3 regions of the Thermorudis peleae genome follow, and region 2 is predicted to be linked to each of the others. Evidence: riboswitches for the same ligand, from Rfam matches in the RefSeq annotation. Region 2 holds a riboswitch; each other region holds the start of a gene.

Region 1 (4,133 bases), on a different contig from region 2:
CCCATGCTTGTGCCACCAGTCGTTGGCGAAGCCTGCTGGGCCGGCGCTTTGGTTGCTTGAGCCGGAGCAGCCGTTGGTGTGGCATTGCCGCCCCCGCCGCATGCCGCAAGGAGCGCTGCGCCGGAGACCCCTACGCCGAGTGCCAAGGCTCGACGCAGCATTTGTCGTCGGGTCAAGGGACCCCGCAAAAATTGCTGCACCTGGTTTCCCTATTCCATCGTCGGCTGTCCTTTCCTTCCTCACTCACGTGCCAATCCAACTGACTTCCACTGCGACATACCGATCGACAACCGCGGCGGCTCTCCTCCTCTCCATTGCTCTTACGTACCCCATGAAAAAAGCCGCCGTTACGGCGGTAATGCACTACGGAAACACAAACAGAAACCCGTATAGGGCGAGCAAAATGGGAAAGCGCAGCGCGAAGATGTGAGCAAATCTTCCTTGAAGCTGCCGTGCACCTTGCACTGGTATCCGTCTGTCCTTCTCCAGCCATATATTGCAGCGGCTAGCCAGCGCAAGTATAGCTTATGTCAGCTCCGATGACAACCCTTCTGACACCATTTAGATCAAACGACCGGGAAGTCGGCGGGCAGCGTCTTGGAACGCTTTGGCGTCGTGTGGCGCAAGTGCAGCGATTTGCCCAATGAGCGTGTTAATGCGAGCAATGGCGTCGAGGAGATACTGGTCTGGTGCATGCTCTTCAAGGCCACGGCTGTGGTCAAGTGGGTCACGCCAGAGCTCGAAAGGGCGCCCTGGAGCAGTTGAGGGGCGAACTAACGCTGCGAACGGGCTGGCGGCGTCTTTGGCCTCGAGCCACCAGAGCCAGCCTTCTTCCGGTTGGGCCGCTTGGTCAAGCAGGTCAAGAGTACGGCTTGGGGCTTCAACAGAACGGAACCGCTCGCGAAGGTTACGCCGGGAGAGACGTGAGGCTGGCAACGGCTGAGGAAGGAGCAAGTTGAGGCCATGGAGTGCGGCCGTCAGCGCTTTGAGCGCCTGATCAATGCCAGCACAGATAGCTGCTTCGACGCGCACCTGATCTTTGGCCTCAATTGCCATCGCTGCCTCACGAGCGTGGTAGCGTGCTCCTTCCAGCCGCAGGTGAGCCTGTTGTTGCGTCGGTAGCTTTTCGAGTCCGCTGTTGTTCATGGGTAACCTCCTCCCGGCATCATAGCCCCTCAGTATGGTCCGAACAACAACGTGTTTGCAAGGGTGAACACTGTATTGTCTTCTCCTGCTTGGCGGACGTGCCTGCGCCTGGGCGTAGTGACGTGCCGAAAACGAGGGCAGTGGTGGTACAGTGCCGGAAGGACTGCCAAGCGCAATCCCGTACATAACGTGCCTCCAAACTGCTCTTGCTGAGCTTTGTAATAGCAACGGCGCCATGTTACCGCAGACGCTCTTGACATCGTGGTATTCTTCTGCTATCCTGATCGGCAACAACGCAAGAGGCCGGCGCTCATCAAGAGCGGTGGAGGGAACGGCCCGACGAAACCCGGCAACCAGCGCGCCAGCGCCAGGTGCCAATGCCGGCGGAGTGCAGAAGCTCCGCACGATGAGCGCCGAAAAGAATGCCCTCCACCTTTGTGTGGAGGTTTTCTTTACTCCCTCCACCACAACCAGTGATTACTCGACGGCGATTGCGCTGTGCGAGGGGAGAGTTTGTCGCACATCCCATATTTGGATGGTGCATTGGAGGGAGCAGACGCACCGATGACCGTAACAGCTGTGACCGCCCCGTGTATTACAACACCAACGATTGCCCGCATTGCGACGCCGGATAATCCCTTCGTTACTGAAGGAGGGGCTGTTCTTCCTATCGTTGACATTGCTTACGAAACCTGGGGAACACTGTCACCAACCCGCGATAATGTGGTGATTGTCGCCCACGCATTGACGGGCAACAGCCATGTTGCGTCCCACGGCCTAGGTGATGAGCCAGGTTGGTGGGAGCCAATGGTTGGCCCTGGGGCGCCGATTGATACGAACCGCTACTTCGTGATCTGTAGCAATATCCTCGGCAGCTGTTATGGCTCGACTGGCCCCCGCTCGATTGATCCGCTGACTGGCCGCCGCTATAACCTCCGCTTTCCCAAGATCACTGTCCGGGATATTGTGAATGCCCAAGCACGGTTGCTTGACCTCCTCGGCATTCAGAAAGTCTTTGCTGTGGTCGGTGGCTCCCTTGGAGGCATGCAGGTGCTCGAGTGGGCAGCGATGTATCCCGAGCGCGTCGAGCGCATTATCCCGATCGCTGCATCTGGCCAATTCAGCGATCAAGGCATTGCATATAACGAAGTGCAGCGGCGTGTCATCATGCTCGATCCTGCGTGGAACAACGGAGAATATGAGGATGGTCAGGGACCGGCAACGGGTCTAGCGATTGCCCGGATGCTCGGTGTCATCACCTACCAGTCTGATGAACTCATGACGGCGAGGTTCCATCGCCGCGAAGAGGCGCGGTATACCGCATGGCCAGAATTTCTCGGCCGGTACGACGTTGAGGGTTATTTGCATTACCAGGGCGAGAAGCTCGTCCGGCGCTTCGATGCCAACAGCTACCTCTATCTGACACGGGCGATGGATTCACACGACCTGGGCCGGGGACGCGGTGGCTACGATGCCGGCCTCGACCGCATCACCGCGCGCGTGCTTGCCATTGGCATTCGCTCCGATATCCTCTTCTGGCCAGCGCAAATCCGCGACATGGTTGAGCGGCTGGCACGCCTTGGCAAAGACGTGACCTATTGGGAGCTTGATTCTCCCAATGGCCACGATGCGTTCTTAAAGGACTTTGACCAGATTGGTCCAGTGATTGCCGCGTTCCTCAGTTGTCCGTAAGGCGGCCTATGCTGGCGCGATCGCCGGCGTTAGTGCGCCGCCAAACCGGATTGCATCAAGCACATCGCTCACGATTGCACTCGCCGTCGGTAGTGGGCCTGCGCCTTGTCCGTAGAGGACGACAGTGCCGACGCGGTCGCCTGTTACCTCGATGGCATTAAAGTTCAGGCGCACGTGGGCGAGTAAGCTATCGCCCGGGACAAACTCCGGTGCAACGCGGAGGCGCCAGGTGCCGTTTTCCTCAGTGGCCTGAGCCAAGAGTTTTATTACGCCGCCGCGACGGCGCGCTTCAGCAATTTCCTCCGGCGTGACCTGCGTTATCCCGATCCGCTCAATGTTCTCAGGATGGATCTGCTTCTTGGCAGCAAGCGATGCGAGAATCGCCAGCTTGTATGCTGCGTCGTAGCCTTCGACATCGGCTGTCGAGTCGGGTTCAGCGTACCCAAGACGCTGTGCCTCCTGCAGCGCCTCGTGATACGGAGTGCTGTGCTCAGCCATCTGCGTGAGAATAAAGTTCGTCGTGCCGTTAACAATGCCGCGAAGCTGGCTCACGCGGTTGGTCGCAAGGATTTGCCGAAGGCTCGCCATGAGAGGAATGCCGCCGCCGACGCTCGCCTCAAAGAGCAACGCGCGATTGTTCGCTCGTGCTATGGCGGAGAGGGCAGCGAAATGCTTCGCAAGCGCCTCTTTGTTTGCTGTCACGACATGCTTGCCGCGTTCAAGGGCTGCGTGCATGATACTGGCTGCTGGTTCCTCCCCACCGAGTACTTCAACGACAACGTCGACGTTGGGATCGGCGAGGGCTGGTTCGGCACTAGTGATTGCTTGTTCAGGGCGGAGTCCGGCTGCTTTGACCCGCTCGATCGACCGTGCCATCGCATAGCGGATCGTGAGCTGGATGCCAGTTTGCTCCGCGATCCGATCACTCTGCTCGTGAATCAACCGGACGACAGCGCGCCCGATTGTGCCGACTCCGAGGATTGCTAGGTTGACGGTTTTCAGTTGTTCCATTTCCAATCCTTTCACTGTGGTCCTTGACAACGTCATATTCTGTTGCTACAGTCAGCCTAACAACGACCTCCAGCGTATGAGCTGGACGGCGTGAACGCAAGAGGCGAGTATGCAACGTCGAATACTGATCCAGAACGGAACACAGTGGACTACTAAGCCCGCCGGCGATCAGGCGGGCGGTCACGGGTAGTGCGCGACCGTTTGCATGATCGGCCGGCAGAGGATGCCTCCTCTGCCGGCTTTTTCTGTATGGCGAGCAAGGCAGAGTTCGGGGTAACGAGGAA
Region 2 (4,133 bases):
GCCGCTGACCAGGCAGTCATAGCCGAGCACCGGGCCAGCTTCGAGCAAATCGAGCGCTTTGCCCTGGGGTAAGTTCTCGACGATGTCGATGAGCACAATGTCGGCAATATTGCGTTGCGCCAGGTACTGGGCTGTCGTTGACCCGACCATCCCCGCCCCGACAATGGTGACCTTGGGTCGCATCACTCCTCCTTCCCTTCATCCTTTGTCCATGCGCAACGCGCAGGCACCCATGCTCTCCGCACATCATACACGCTACCCTCTAGAATTACCCCAGTTGCGCGGGTCAGGGGAGGAGCGCACACGAGCATGCAACTTCCAGAGCGCGTGGTGCTGGTGGGGTTAAGCGGAACAGGCAAAACGGTCGTCGGGCAGGCGCTGGCGCGACAGCTTGGCTACGCGCTCGTCGATACAGACGCGCTCGTTGAGGCGCGCTTTGGCTGTCCCGTCGCCGAAATCTTCCGGCGCTACGGCGAGCCGGTCTTTCGGGCAGCCGAGCGCGAGGCCGTCCGGATTGCGGCCCGCCAACGCCGGACGGTGGTGGCGACGGGCGGAGGCGTTGTGCTTGACGAAGCAAACTGGGCCGCGCTCCGCCCGGGCAGCGTCATCGTCCACTTGCGGGCGAGCCTGCCGACGTTACTGGCCCGCCTGCGAGCGCAGTCTGGCGCGCAGCCTGGCCGCGATCGTCCTCTGCTCCAGGGCGATCCTGCCGCACGTCTCGCGCAGTTGTGGGAAGCCCGCCGCCACTTCTACGCCCGTGCCGACCTCACTGTTGATACTGATGGCCGCACGCCGGAAGAACTCGCAGCCGAGATCGCCCGGGCCGTTGCCGAACGCCAGCGCCGCGGCCTGGTGCCTGCGCTCTCACTGCTGGGCCAGGCTGGCCGCAGCGACATCGTCATCGGGCCTGGGGTGATTGGAGAACTGGGGACATTGGTCAGCCAGCGCTGGCCCCAGGCGCGGACAACCTTCGTCGTGAGCGACCAGCAAGTCTGGCCGCACTGGGGCACCCGCGTCACTGACGCGCTTGCCAGCGCTGGGCTGCGGGTCGAGTCACGAGCGGTACCGGCTGGCGAAGCGAGCAAGTCGTGGGAAACGGCTGGTGACCTGCTCGATTGGCTCCTCGCTTGCCGCGTTGATCGGCGGGATGTCGTCGTCGCGGTCGGCGGCGGTGTCGTCGGCGATCTGGCGGGCTTCGTTGCCGCGGTCGTGCTGCGCGGCATTGGCTTTGCCCAGGTGCCGACGAGCCTGCTCGCCATGGTCGACGCGAGCGTCGGCGGCAAGACCGCGGTCAACCACCGGTTTGGCAAGAATCTCATTGGCGCGTTCTACCAGCCGGCATTGGTCGTCATCGACCCGGAGACGCTCACAACACTACCCGATGCTGAGCTGCGTGCCGGCTGGGCTGAAGTCGTCAAACACGCGATGATCGAGTGTACCGCGACGGGCGCGTCGCATCCGGCGCTGCTTGCCGCGCTGGAGGCAGCACCGCTCGAGACGCTGCGGCTCGAACCGGCTGAGATGACCGCGCTGATCCAGCACAATGTGGCGATTAAGGCCGCAGTGGTGCAAGCCGACGAGCGCGAGGATGGCCTGCGGCGCATCCTGAACTACGGCCACACGTTCGGCCACGCCTTCGAGGCCGCTGCCTACCGCTACCGTCATGGGGAGGCTGTCGCGTTGGGCATGCGAGCGGAAGTGCGCCTTGCCCAACGCCTCGGCCTGGCTGACGACAGGCTGGTGGCGCGGCAGGACGCGCTGCTCGACCGGCTTGGCCTGCCGCGCCAGTTCATCGGCGATGCCGCGGCGGTGTTGGCCCGCTTGCCCTATGACAAGAAAGCCGTGCACGGCCGCCTTACCTGGGTGCTGCCAACAGCTCCTGGCCAGGTGACCATCACGGACCAGCCGAGCGCCGAGGACGTCGCCGCGATTGTCGCAGCCGTGAGCCAGGCAGAGGTCGAGCGAGCCTGAGCTTGGATCAGGCTCGTGCGCTATGGTAGAGTTACGGAAAATGTAACGGTGGGGCTCCTCTTATCCAGAGTGGTGGAGGGAACGGCCCGAGGAAGCCCGGCAACCGGCAGCAACGCTGCACGGTGCCAAGTCCGCCAGCGACGAGCTGTTGTGTGAGGCGCGCTGGGAGATGGGAGTGAGCCGAAGCCCCCGGCTTCTCTCTGGAGAAGCCGTTTTTCGTGAGCGGATGGGACGATGACCGAGCGGGGTGGGACGCCAGAGTTCCGGCCGATCGTATGGCAAGGTGAGCACCTGCTGCTGCTTGACCAGACGGCGCTCCCCCAGGCTGAGCGCTGGGTCACCTGCCGCACGGCGGAGGATGTTGCTGCTGCGATCAAGGAGATGCGGGTGCGCGGCGCTCCGGCGATTGGCATTACAGCCGCCGCTGGCGTTGCCCTGGCTGCGCGCCAGGCCTGGCACGACGGCCACGACGTCGACGAGGCGATCGACGCCGCCGCAGCGATGCTGCGCCAGACCCGCCCAACGGCGGTGAACCTCGCCTGGGCACTCGAGCGGGCACAGGCTGTCGCTCGCGTCCAGCCAGACCCTGCCACGAAAGTGCAAGCGCTGGCTGCCCTTGTCGATCAGCTCCTGGCTGAGCAGTGGGCGTCCGACGAGGCGATCGCCCGGGCTGGGGCAGCGCTCTTGCCCCGCGGCGCTCGGGTGCTGACCCACTGCAACACTGGCGGACTCGCCACCGGTGCGCTTGGCACGGCGCTCGGGATCATCCGCTGGGGTCACCAGCAGGGGATCGTCGCGCACGTCTACGTCGACGAGAGCCGGCCCTGGCTGCAGGGTGCTCGCCTGACCGCGTGGGAGCTCGGCCGCGCTGGCGTCCCCTACACGCTGATTGCCGATGCGGCAGCCGCGAGCTTCATCACCAGCGGGCAGGTCGATGCCATCATCGTCGGAGCAGACCGGGTGGCGGCCAACGGCGATGTCGCGAACAAGATCGGCACGCTCGGCCTGGCGATCATCGCCGCCTACGCTGGCGTGCCGTTCTATGTCGCTGCGCCATGCTCGTCGTTTGACCTGCACGTGCCGGATGGCAGCGCGATCCCGATCGAGCAGCGCAGCCCGGACGAAGTGCGTCGCGTTGGCGGCGTGCTCGTCGCGCCACCGGATGCGCCCGCAGCCAACCCGGCGTTCGACGTTACCCCTGCCAAGCTCATCACCGCATTGGTGACCGATGTCGGCGTCATCAGCCCGCCCACGCCTGACCGGATTGCGGCCGCCGTCGCAGCGGGCGGCCCGTCACACAGCCGACTGCGAGCAGAGGAGGAAATGCGCGCGTGACTGCAGCACGAGCTGAGATCCGTGACCGCAGCTTGGCCCCACAAGGACAGGAGCGGATCGCCTGGGCGGCTCGCGAGATGCCGGTGTTGCGCCTCATCCGCGAGCGCTTTGCCCGTGAGCGCCCACTCGAAGGCGTGCGCATCGCGGTCTGTGCCCACGTGACGACCGAGACGGCAAACCTGGCCTACACACTCCGGGCCGGCGGTGCGACGCTCGCGCTCTGTGCCAGCAACCCACTCTCCACGCAGGACGACGTGGCCGCGGCGCTGGCTGAAGACGGCTTCGCCGTCTTCGCCATCCGCGGTGAAGATCACGAGACGTATTACCGGCACATCCGCCAGGTTCTCGACTTCCAGCCGCAGATCGTCATTGACGACGGCGCTGACCTGGTGACCACGCTGCACCGTGAGCGCCGTGACCTGTTGCCCTTCGTCTTTGGCTCCACGGAGGAGACGACGACCGGCGTGATCCGGCTCAAGGCCATGGCCAAGGACGACTTGCTGGCGTTCCCGGCCATCGCCGTCAATGATGCCGATACGAAGCACTTCTTCGATAATCGCTATGGCACGGGGCAGAGCACGATCGACGCGATCCTGCGCGCGACCAACATCCTGCTCGCTGGCAAGACGGTCGTCGTCGCAGGCTATGGCTGGTGCGGACGAGGTATCGCCATGCGGGCTCGTGGGATGGGCGCCCATGTGATCGTGACCGAGGTCGATCCGGTGCGGGCGCTCGAGGCCGTCATGGATGGCTATGTCGTGATGCCGATGCGCCAGGCTGCGCCATTAGGCGACCTGTTCATTACCGCCACGGGCGACATTCACGTG
Region 3 (4,133 bases), on a different contig from region 2:
GCAGAAGAGACCGTGGAACAGCCGCGGTCTTCAGGCGAGGAAGAAAGCTGGACGTTCGAGGAGTTTCAGCAGTTTTGGAGTCGATTGAAGGGCGGGGCTCGGCAAATTCTTGCCGAAATTGCGAAACGTCCTGAGGGCTATCCGATGACCGACCTCGAGCAGGCGCTAGGTTTGCCCGCTCGTGTCATTGGCGGACGACTCAGCTCAGTAGGCCATGCAATGCGCCGCTTTGAGCATAAGCGGGAACCGCTCGAGTTTCGCGCTGGCGGTGACGAAGGGGTTGGCCGACGCGTCTATATCATGCCGCCGGAGATCGCTCGCATGATCCGGCAGCTCGTAGCTGAGGAGCGCCGAGCTGGACAGGCCGGTGCGAATCAGGGCTCGAATGAAGCAGTCTCTGTCGCTGAACGGTAAAGCGCACACGGAATCGAGTGAGATAAGGGATGCACGAAAGCGAACAGTGGAAAACGATACGCGAGGCGAACCGTCGCTCGTGGAATGCGGCGACCTTGGTGCATCAGCAACATAAGGCCACGCTGCAAGAGCAACTTCGCTCGGGTATTGGTACGCTCCACGCTGAAAAACGCGCACTGCTCGGAGATGTTTCGGGTAAACGGATTGCCCATCTTCAATGCAATGACGGTGTCGACACGTTGAGCCTTGCGCTTCTTGGTGCAGAGGTTGTCGGCGTCGATATAAGTGACACGGCAATTGCGACTGCGGAGGAATTGCGCCAACGTCTTGGCATTCCTGCCACGTTTGTCCGTGCTGATGTGTATGACTGGCTACCGCAGGCGCAACACAATGGGCAGCAGTTCGATGCTGTCTTTGTTTCCTATGGAGTGTTTTGCTGGCTGCCTGACCTCCGCGCATGGGCACAGGGCGTCGCTGGCGTGCTTACTCCAAATGGTCGGCTTATTGCAATCGATTTCCATCCTGTGCTTGGAATGTTCGACGATGATTGGCAGGTGTGCTATCCCTATGCTGGGTTTGGTTCGTCGTCCCTCCTCGAGAATCCCGATGGTGTGGGTGACTATATCGGTTTTGAGGAGACCTTGCGTACTGGACAGGTTCCTACACAAACGTGGAAGAATGGTCGGCCGGCATATGAATTTGCCTGGGGGATTGGCGATATTCTCTCAGCGGTGCTTGGGGCTGGACTGCAGATCGAGCAGTTTACTGAGTACGCAGGATGCCCCTACGCGCTACGATCTGGAATGGTGTTGCGCGAGGAGCGCTGGTATCCGCCATCCCATGTTCCGCCCATCCCGCAGTTGTTTAGCCTCGTTGCGCGGCGAGTTGATTGACGGTTGAGGCAGGTCGTGGTATCGTGAGCCAGAACATTATGCGCTGATGACGCGCATTCCGAGTGGTGGAGGGAACGGCCCGACGAAACCCGGCAACCAGCGCGATCGCGCCAGGTGCCAATGCCGGCGGAAAGTTTCCGCACGATGCGCGTCTAAGGACGTGAGGATATTGGCTGGTAGTGCCCTCCACGGTTCTGTGGAGGGCACATTGTGTATGGGGGTGCAGCATGGCACAAAGTTCGACTCTTGGCTATCCACGCCTTGGCAAGCGCCGGGAGCTCAAACGTGCTCTTGAAGGCTTTTGGGCAGGGACCCTTGATGAAGCGCAGCTGGTAGAGACGGGCCGGGCAATCCGCCGAGCGATGTGGCAGGTGCAGCAACAGGCTGGCATTGACTTGATTCCCTGCAATGATTTCAGCTTCTATGACCACGTTCTCGACGCTATTTGCCTGGTTGGACTTGTTCCCGAGCGTTTTGGCCCGCGTGAGGAAACGGTGAGTTTGTCAACCTACTTTGCCATGGCACGGGGAGCCGAAGGTATTCCAGCGCTTGAACTCACGAAGTGGTTCGATACGAACTATCACTACCTCGTCCCTGAATTTCAGGGACCTGAGCCTGCACTGGCGAGCACGAAGCCGTTTGATGAATTTGTCGAAGCGACAACGATGCTTGGCCGTGCAGCAAAGCCTGTGCTGCTTGGCCCGGTCTCCTTGCTTCTGCTCGGGAAGCATCATTCACGACCGCTCGCTGATCACCTTGCTGCACTTCTACCCATCTATGCACGCGTCCTCGAGCGCCTGGCAGATGCAGGCGCCGAGTGGGTGCAAGTTGATGAGCCCGTCCTCGTCCAGGATCGTACTGCCGAGGAGCTGGCCCTTGTCCGACAAGCCTATCGAATGCTTGGATCACTCTCTCATCGTCCAAAGCTTCTCGTGCAAACCTACTTTGGCAGTCTCGATGTTGAGAGTTGGCACCTTGTGACAGCCTTGCCCATTGAAGGGATTGGCCTTGACTTTGTTCGTGGGACAGAGAATCTTTCACTGCTCAATGAGCACGGATTCCCTGCCGGGAAAGTCCTCGGGGCTGGTGTGGTCAATGGTCGCAATATCTGGCGAACGAATTTGGTTGAAGCACTGGAGTTGCTGGAGGAGCTAGCTGAGCACGTTGATCCTGCTCTGCTCTGGGTACAACCGTCGTGTTCCCTGCTCCACGTTCCACACGATGTGCGACTCGAGGAGCACTTGCCGGAAAACGTGCGTGCACTCCTCGCGTTTGCTGAACAACGGCTAGAAGAGGTCGTGATCTTAACACGTGGGATCAATGAGGGCCGGTCAGCGATTCTAGCTGAGCTTGAAGCAAACGCCGAGTATTTCCGCCTTGGTCTTGATGCCAGCCAGCTCTACCACCGGCCAACACGAGAGCGTATCGCTGCCTTGAGCGAGGATGATTTTCGCCGTCGCTCGCCATATAACGTGCGTGCACCACTCCAGCAGGCACGTCTTCAACTGCCCCTCTTCCCCACGACAACAATTGGCAGTTTCCCACAGACACAAGATGTGCGGACCGCTCGTGCGCGCTGGCGCAGTGGGAAGTTAAGCGATGAAGCGTACTGGCAGTTTATTCGCGAGCGCATTGCCGACGTGATTCGCCGGCAGGAAGAAATCGGCCTCGATGTACTCGTACATGGCGAGTTTGAACGGAGTGATATGGTCGAGTACTTCGCGGAGCAACTTGCCGGGTTTGTCTTAACGGAACATGCCTGGGTGCAGTCCTATGGCAGTCGTGCTGTGCGCCCACCCATTATCTTTGGCGATATCTATCGCCCTAAGCCGATGACGGTCGACGTCAGTCGCTATGCACAATCGCTCACGGCAAAGCCAGTGAAAGGTATGCTGACTGGGCCAGTAACGATTCTCAACTGGTCGTTTGTCCGGGAAGATTTGCCACGACGCGAAGTTGCCTATCAGATTGCGCTGGCGCTCCGCGATGAGGTACGTGATCTTGAAGCTGCGGGAATCCAGGTTATTCAAATCGATGAGCCGGCGCTCCGTGAGGGGTTGCCGCTACGGCGGAAGGATTGGGATGACTACCTTGATTGGGCCGTGAAGGCGTTTCGTCTTGCATCTTCAGGTGTGCGGGATGAAACACAAATTCACTCTCACATGTGCTACAGCGAGTTTAACGACATCATTGCAGCTATTGATGCGTTGGATGCGGACGTGATTTCAATCGAAAATAGTCGAAGCCAGGGAGAATTGCTGCGTGCGTTTCAGGATTATCGCTACCCACGTCAAATTGGCCCCGGCGTCTATGACGTGCACTCAGCACGCGTGCCAAGTGTTGATGAGATTGAATCGTTGCTCCTCCGTGCTGCCGAGATTCTGGATCCTCGCCAGCTTTGGGTCAACCCTGACTGTGGGTTAAAGACGCGTCGGCCCGAAGAGGTCTGGCCCTCACTGACGAATATGGTTGAGGCCGCGCGACGCATGCGGGAGCGCTATCTCGCCCGTGTCGATGCCTAGCAACGTGCTCCTTCAGCGTGTAAAGTAGCGAGGGCGGGGAGTTCTCCCCGCCCTCGACTATGTTCGGCCGCTCGGTTATTCGGCCGCAAGCGCCACCCCCGTAGGCTCTGCGGCTGATTGGACAGCTGGCTCGAGACGACTCGCAAGGACCTCAACAACGTGTACTGGGCGGCGTCCAGTAAAGTGCGCAATTTGCTCTCGGCAGGAAACACCAGCGACAGCGATTACGGTGTCTGGTGCTTGTGCTGCAACTTTCGGGAAGAGTCGCTCTGCTCCAATCTTGCGAGAGATCTCATAATGTTCT

Evidence for each region. A riboswitch is a leader RNA that binds a small molecule or an ion and turns the genes downstream of it on or off. The one in region 2 is predicted to bind S-adenosylmethionine.
Region 1: another riboswitch for S-adenosylmethionine. It lies ahead of metX (homoserine O-acetyltransferase MetX); the one in region 2 lies ahead of mtnA (S-methyl-5-thioribose-1-phosphate isomerase).
Region 3: another riboswitch for S-adenosylmethionine. It lies ahead of metE (5-methyltetrahydropteroyltriglutamate--homocysteine S-methyltransferase); the one in region 2 lies ahead of mtnA (S-methyl-5-thioribose-1-phosphate isomerase).

What each region holds. Positions count from the first base shown of each region.
Region 1 is NZ_JQMP01000003.1:1,291,203-1,295,335, forward strand. It holds gene N675_RS08885 (peptide-binding protein) at 1-200, opposite strand, end outside; gene N675_RS08890 (hypothetical protein) at 562-1,146, opposite strand; SAM riboswitch class I at 1,454-1,559, shown strand; gene metX (homoserine O-acetyltransferase MetX) at 1,711-2,838, shown strand; gene N675_RS08900 (homoserine dehydrogenase) at 2,845-3,849, opposite strand.
Region 2 is NZ_JQMP01000001.1:311,265-315,397, reverse strand. It holds gene mdh (malate dehydrogenase) at 1-183, opposite strand, end outside; gene aroB (3-dehydroquinate synthase) at 310-1,971, shown strand; SAM riboswitch class I at 2,029-2,147, shown strand; gene mtnA (S-methyl-5-thioribose-1-phosphate isomerase) at 2,206-3,306, shown strand; gene N675_RS01430 (adenosylhomocysteinase) at 3,303-4,133, shown strand, end outside.
Region 3 is NZ_JQMP01000003.1:821,812-825,944, forward strand. It holds gene N675_RS06800 (hypothetical protein) at 1-414, shown strand, start outside; gene N675_RS06805 (class I SAM-dependent methyltransferase) at 444-1,307, shown strand; SAM riboswitch class I at 1,358-1,458, shown strand; gene metE (5-methyltetrahydropteroyltriglutamate--homocysteine S-methyltransferase) at 1,535-3,829, shown strand; gene N675_RS06815 (FAD-binding and (Fe-S)-binding domain-containing protein) at 3,905-4,133, opposite strand, start outside.